Linked DNA regions of Actinopolymorpha singaporensis. The protein of the gene in region 2 interacts with the protein of the main gene of each other region in a pairwise test. Links are inferred from orthologs where the notes say so. Each region holds a gene or a part of one and is shown on either strand. Other genes may lie near its edges. The genes, in order: BLU27_RS26700 and BLU27_RS16910.

Region 1 (3,217 bases), 2.2 Mb from region 2 along the record:
GGCGGCGGCCAGTCGGTCCTGGATCTCCCGGACGATGGCGCCGACCTGACGGTCGTTGGTTGCGGAGCACAGAAGGAACGCGTCGGCGATGGCGAGCCGCTCGGAGACATCGAATGCGACGATGTCGCGGGCCAGCTTGTCAGAAGCGGCCCGGGCGGCCAGCTGTGCCAGCTCGACGGCTTCGGTCGTTGCGGGCACGAGGTCCTTTCTCGCCGATTCCGTGACGAACTTTTCGGAACGGCGTATCTGTTCGACGTAAGGTCCACTCCAGGATCTCACGGCTTGAGGTACATCCGCCTCTTGTTGATGTACTGAACGATGCCGTCGGGGACGAGGTACCAGATCGGGCGACCCGCCGCGACGCGCTCGCGACACTCCGTGGAGGAAATGGCCAGCGCCGGGATCTCCAGGAGGGTGACGGCGTCCTTGGGAAGCCGGTCGATCTCGAAGGTGTGGCCCGGCCGGGTGCACCCGACGAAGTGCGCCATCCGGAACAGCTCGTCGACGTCGCGCCAGGTCAGGATCTGGGTCAGCGCGTCCGCACCGGTGATGAAGAAGAACTCCGCATCCGGCCCCCGCGCGGCCCGCAGGTCACGCAACGTGTCGACGGTGTAGGTGAGTCCCGGGCGGTCGATGTCGACCCGGCTCACCGAGAACCTCGGGTTGGACGCGGTGGCGATCACCGTCATGAGGTAGCGGTCCTCGGCCTCCGCGACCTGCCGGGCACCCTTCTGCCAGGGCTGGCCGGTTGGTACGAAGATCACCTCGTCGAGGTCGAAGTCGGCCTGGACCTCGCTCGCGGCCACCAGGTGGCCGTTGTGGATGGGGTCGAACGTGCCGCCCATCACGCCCAGGCGGGGACGTCGGTCGTTCACCAGGCCCTCCGGACCGCCGGGCTGTGCGTACGCATCTGCGTCGGGCTCAGGCGTGCGGCCGGCCCTTACCGAAGGCGAGCGTGATCGCCAGGAGGATGAACAGGATCAGGAAGGCGATGAGCCCGAACACCGGCCCGGGGACGGGCAGTTCCGGACCTTCCTGTGCGAGAAGTACGACGGACGCCATGGGCGCAAAGCCTACCCCGCACCCCTCCGCTCACCGCGCCGGGCCGGGCCGTCGGCTACGGCCCTGGGCCACCGGCGACGACACGCGGGCCCCCTGGGGCCGCGCGATCGTCGCGTCAGCCGCGGATCTGCCCCTCTCCGACCACGACGTACTTGGTCGAGGTGAGCTCGGGCAGGCCCATCGGCCCGCGGGCGTGCAGCTTCTGGGTGGAGATGCCGATCTCCGCGCCGAACCCGAACTCCCCGCCGTCGGTGAACCGGGTCGAGGCGTTCACCACCACCGCGGCGGAGTCGACCGCCTGCACGAACCGGCGGGCCGCCGGCTGCGAACGCGTGACGATCGCGTCGGTGTGGCCCGAGCCGTGCCGGCGAATGTGCCGGCAGGCGTCCTCGAGGGAGTCGACGACGGCTGCGGCGAGGTCCAGGGAGAGGTACTCCGCGTCCCAGTCGGCGTCGGTGGCCGGGACGACGTTCTCGTCGTACGCCGCGACCCGGGCGTCTCCGTGCACCGTCACCCCCGCGTCGCGCAGCGCCGCCAGCGCACGCGGCAGGAACGCCTCGGCGGCGTCGGCGTGCACGAGCAGCGACTCGGCGGCGTTGCAGACGCTCGGGCGCTGGGTCTTCGCGTTCAGCAGGATGGAGACGGCCATGTCCAGGTCGGCGTCGGCGTCGACGTAGACGTGGCAGTTGCCGACGCCGGTCTCGATCACCGGGACCGTGGACCCCTCGACGACGCTGCGGATCAGGCTCGCGCCGCCGCGCGGGATGAGGACGTCGACCAGACCGCGTGCCCGCATCAGGTGCCCGACCGACTCGCGGCTGTCGCCGGGTACGAGCTGGACCGCGTCGGCGGGCAGCCCGGCGTCGACCAGGGCCTTGCGCAGCACGTCCACGATCGCGGCGTTGGACTCCCGCGCCGAGGACGAACCCCGCAGCAGGGCGGCGTTCCCGCTCTTCAGGCACAGGCCGGCCGCGTCGGCGGTGACGTTCGGGCGGGCCTCGTAGATGATGCCGACCACGCCGAACGGCACCCGCACCTGACGAAGCTCCAGGCCGTTCGGCAACGTGAACCCGCGGACCACCTCGCCCACCGGGTCGGTCAGCGCGGCGACCTCGGCCAGGCCGTCGGCCATCGCCGCGATCCGGCCCTCGTCCAGCCGCAGCCGGTCGATGATCGCGTCGGGTGTTCCCGCCGCACGTGCCCGCTCCACGTCGGCCGCGTTGGCGGTGACGATGCTCGCCGCCTGGGCGCGCAGTGCGGCGCCCATCGCGGCCAGGGCGGCGTCCTTGTCGGCGCGGGAGCGGCCGGCCAGGTCGACGGCGGCCTCGCGGGCGCGGGCCGCGGCGTCGAGAACGGCCGCGCGCTCACGGTCGATGTCGGCGCCTGCGTTCACGGCGTCGGCGTTCACGGAAGCAGTCACGGTCCCGATCCTAGGGCGTGTCCTGCGGATCGGGCGCCGAGGAGTGAGCGTCGCGAAACTAGTAGGGGCGGACGCTGGCGATCCCCGCGAACAGCGGTGGGGCGGTTCCCTCGTCCACCCGCATGGTGAAGGTGTCCCGGTCGAGCACCTCCAGGCCGATGACCTCCCACTGGGGCAGCCCCGCGCTCTCGCGGTGCTCGGTCCACAGCCGCAGCGCCAGCGAGGCGGCGTCCAGGATCTCCGTGGCCTGCTCCCAGTAGCGCACCTCCGCCCGGTCCGCCTGGAAGCGCACGGTCAACAGGAACGGCCGCTCCTCGACCAGGCGTTCGAGCCCGGCGCGTACTTCGTCCGGATCGTGGGGTTCGCCCGCCACCGTCACGGTGATGTGCCACATCCGCGTCTCGTCGGAGCTCACACCGCCGCCTTTCTCCAGTGCGTGATTCAGGTGTGCGCGATCGTACGGTCACGTTCGGGTACGAGCACGAGGTCGTCGCGGTGAACGACCTCGCGTTCGTAGGCGGGACCGAGCTCGCGAGCAAGGTCCCGCGTGGACCGGCCGAGCAGGCCGGGAAGCTCGCGGGCGTCGAAGTTGACCAGCCCGCGGGCGACAGTACGGCCCTCGGTGTCGACCAGATCGACAGGATCCCCCACCTCGAACGCTCCGTCCACCGCCACGATCCCGGCCGGGAGGAGGGATGCGCGGCGCTCGCAGACCGCGCGCACGGCGCCGTTGTC
Region 2 (3,314 bases):
CGAGGTGCTCGCGGACCTCACGATGCCGCGGGTCGAGAACGAAGCAGTCGTCCGGCGTCCGCCTCTGGGTGGCGTACTTGGCCAGATCGGCGTACGCGTCGCTGTTCGTGCCCAGCAGTAACGGAGCCACCCAGAGCACGACACCGGCACCGAGTGCTCGGACGCGTCGAACGTGGGCCCGTAGGTCGGGGAACTTGTCGGGGTCCGGCACCCAGTCCCCGCAGCCTTGGTAGCCGCGTCCGACGGCCAAGCGCTGCCAGCCGTCGTCGATGAACACCGTGCGGCAGCCCATGGGCACCGCCAGAGCCGCCTCGGACTCGATCACCTCGGCGCTGATGTCCTGGGTGAAGGTGTACCAGGTCGAGTAGACGGGCTCGGTCGCCAACGTTGGTGCCGAGAGAGCAGGCGTGTCGATCCGGGCCGACATCCAGCCTGCCAGCCGCTGGACAACCTCCGACACGGATCCACCGGCCGCGGTCAACACCATCTGAAGTCGCTGCTCATCGGCGGCGGCGTGGAGCTCGACGGCGAAGGTCTTGTGCTCCTCCGACACGCCGTACCGGATCGTCAGCTCGTCGACCGGCCGATCGGCGGCCCAGCCGAACAGGACCTGACCGTCGGCGTTGTAGAGCGCACCCATCGGCGCGGAGTGGACCAGACTGGTGACCAATTTACCGGCCCAGTCGGCGGGCAGCGTCCGCATCGACCCTTGGCTCGGGTGCCAGTATCCGACGGCGTCCCCGAGCTCGGCCTCGAACCGCACGCTCAGCTCGGCCCCTGCGGGGGCCGTCAGCGTTACCGGGACGCCGACCTGAGTGGGAGGTTCGGTGCTCAGGTTGGTGCCGGGTCCGAGACGCAGCAGAGTGACGTGGGGTAGGACGGTGGCGGCGTCGACGAGCATCACCCGAGGATTCTAGGACGTACCTGCATACGGGTCAGCGCAGGAGCAGCTCATCGACCCCAACCTGGAATGACGGTCGGCGGTGTGCCTGGCGAGCCCGGCTGTGTTTGAGGGGTCGAGCCCGGCGGATGGTCAGGCGGTGGCGGACGGCAACGTCTCGGTCTCCACCCGGAGCCGGGAGTCGTGGCTCGGCATGATGTGGATCGTGCTACCTGGTCTGAGGTCGAGCCGTCCGGCAAGGCCGCGGGTCACCTGTGCCCACGCCTCCTGCTCGCCGATCTGCATCTCCACCCGGACCTCGAAGCCCAACCTCACCACGCGGGTGACTCTCGCCGGTGTGGAGCCGGCCCGTGGCTCGATCGAGAGGTCGATGTCGTGTGGTCGGTACAGCTGGCCGTCGATCTCTGTGACGGGGCCGAGGAACCGCATCACGAAAGGGTTTGCCGGGTTGTCGTAGATGTCGTGCGGGCTTCCGGCCTGTTCGACCACTCCGTTGGCGAGGACGACGATGGAGTCGGCGATCTCGATCGCTTCCTCCTGGTCGTGGGTGACGAACACTGTCGTCACGTGCACCTCGTCGTGCAGCCGTCGGAGCCACGCACGGAGTTCCTTGCGTACCTGAGCGTCCAGCGCGCCAAAGGGTTCGTCGAGGAGAAGCACCTCGGGCTCGACGGCGAGTGCCCGGGCGAGCGCCATCCGCTGCCGCTGCCCTCCGGACAGCTGCGCGGGGTATCGGTTGGCCATCTGCTCGAGGTGGACGAGTTCGAGGAGTTCGGTGACGCGCCGGCGGATCTCATCCTTGCCGCGCTTGCGTACCTGCAGGCCGAAGGCGACATTGTTGAAGACCGTCATGTGCTTGAACGCGGCGTAGTGCTGGAAGACGAACCCCACGTTGCGCCGCTGTGGCGCCACGCGGGTCGCGTCCACGCCGGAGATCCGTACTGTGCCCGAATCGGGCTGCTCCAGCCCGGCGATCACGCGGAGCAGGGTCGACTTCCCGCCGCCGCTGGGTCCGAGGAGCGCGGTGAGTGAACCGGATTCGACCGTTGCGGAGACATCGCGCAGAACCGGTGTGTCACCGAAGGACTTGTTGATGTTGCGGACTTCGATAGTCATCAGCTGCCGCCCTTCGGCCTGAGCAGTTTGGTCACCAGGAGGGTCACGATCGCGAGCAGCGCGAGAGCGGTGGCCGCGGCGAACGCGGCCGGCTGGTCGAAGTTCTGGAACCGCTCCTCGACGAAGAGCGTGAGCGTCTGAGTCTGACCGACGAGGCGGCCCGACACGACTGCGACCGCGCCGTACTCGCCCAGGGCCCGGGCGAGGCAGAGGACGACACCGTAGCCGAGTGCCCATCTGATGCCGGGGAGCGTGATGCGGCTGAAGGTCTGCCAGGAGCCGGCGCCGAGGGTCTGTGCGGCCTGCTCCTGCTCGTCCCCGAGCTCTTCGAGCACGGGGACGACCGCGCTCACCACGAGAGGGAGGGAGACGAACACGGTCGCGAGCACCATGCCAGGGATCGAGAAGATCACCTGGATGCCGCGTGACTCCAGCCAGCCACCTATCGGTGTGAATCTGCCGTACACCAGGGTGAGGGCGAGGCCGACCACCACGGGTGACACGGCCATCGGCAGCTCGATGAGGGCTGCCAGCAGCCTCTTGCCGGGGAACTCGTGACGTACGAGTAGGAGCGAGGCCCCGACCCCGAAGGCGGTGTTGGCCCCGACCGCCCAGGCTGCGACGACGACGGTCACCCGGAATGCGTGCACGGCCTCAGGGGAGGTCAAAGCTGTGACGAACGGGCCGATCCCACCACCGAAGGTGCGCCAGGCGATCAGGCCGACCGGCAGAACCAGGAGAAAGAGCAGGTAGACCAACGCGAGCGTCCGCAGCCAGTACTTCGCGGCGGCCGGCCCGGACGTGCTGACTCCCGTCGCTCCACCGCTAGCCACGGCGAGCTCGCCAGCGTTGAACGAGGTCGAGGAGGATTAGTACGAGCATGGCGACGACCAGCAGTACGGTCGACACTGCCGCGGCGCCGATGGGATCGTCACTCTCGATCTTGCCGAAGATGTTCACTGCCGCGACCTGGGTCTTGAACGGCAGGTTGCCCGAGATGAGCACCGTCGAGCCGAACTCCGCCATCGAACGCGTGAACGCGAGCGCCGTGCCTGCAGTCATCGCTGGTAGCAGGTTGGGCAGGATGATCCGACGGAAGGTCAGCCAGCGTCCGGCGCCCAACGACGCCGCGGCCTGTTCCATCTCCTGGTCGAGTTCGAGCAGGACCGGTTGCACGGTTCGTACGACGAACGGCAGCGTCACGAACAGCAGGGCGGCCACGACGCCGGTTCGCTTGTAGGCGAGGTTGATGCCCAGGGGGCTGTTCTGGCCGTAGAGCGCCAGCAACACCAGCCCG

The links.
Region 1: the proteins of BLU27_RS16910 (region 2) and BLU27_RS26700 interact in binary tests that used the Escherichia coli proteins (3 or more experiments, as listed by UniProt). The link is inferred for Actinopolymorpha singaporensis from one-to-one orthologs.

Annotation. Positions count from the first base shown.
Region 1 is NZ_LT629732.1:5,954,951-5,958,167, forward strand. The notes cover bases 308-3,210. They hold BLU27_RS26700 (glutamate-5-semialdehyde dehydrogenase), read right to left. Parts: upstream 2,438-3,210; coding sequence 1,178-2,437; downstream 308-1,177. Other genes in these bases: nadD (nicotinate-nucleotide adenylyltransferase), read right to left, coding at 308-878; BLU27_RS29655 (hypothetical protein), read right to left, coding at 922-1,062; BLU27_RS26705 (hypothetical protein), read right to left, coding at 2,541-2,897; proB (glutamate 5-kinase), read right to left, coding at 2,924-3,210. Also shown: rsfS (ribosome silencing factor), read right to left, coding at 1-198; more of nadD, read right to left, coding at 276-307; more of proB, read right to left, coding at 3,211-3,217. UniProt on the Escherichia coli protein: Catalyzes the NADPH-dependent reduction of L-glutamate 5-phosphate into L-glutamate 5-semialdehyde and phosphate. The product spontaneously undergoes cyclization to form 1-pyrroline-5-carboxylate.
Region 2 is NZ_LT629732.1:3,727,325-3,730,638, forward strand. Bases 26-3,025 are described here. They hold BLU27_RS16910 (sulfate/molybdate ABC transporter ATP-binding protein), read right to left. Parts: upstream 2,018-3,025; coding sequence 1,034-2,017; downstream 26-1,033. Other genes in these bases: BLU27_RS16905 (glycoside hydrolase family 36 protein), read right to left, coding at 26-901; BLU27_RS16915 (sulfate ABC transporter permease subunit), read right to left, coding at 2,017-2,850; cysT (sulfate ABC transporter permease subunit CysT), read right to left, coding at 2,843-3,025. Also shown: more of BLU27_RS16905, read right to left, coding at 1-25; more of cysT, read right to left, coding at 3,026-3,314. UniProt on the Escherichia coli protein: Part of the ABC transporter complex CysAWTP involved in sulfate/thiosulfate import. Responsible for energy coupling to the transport system.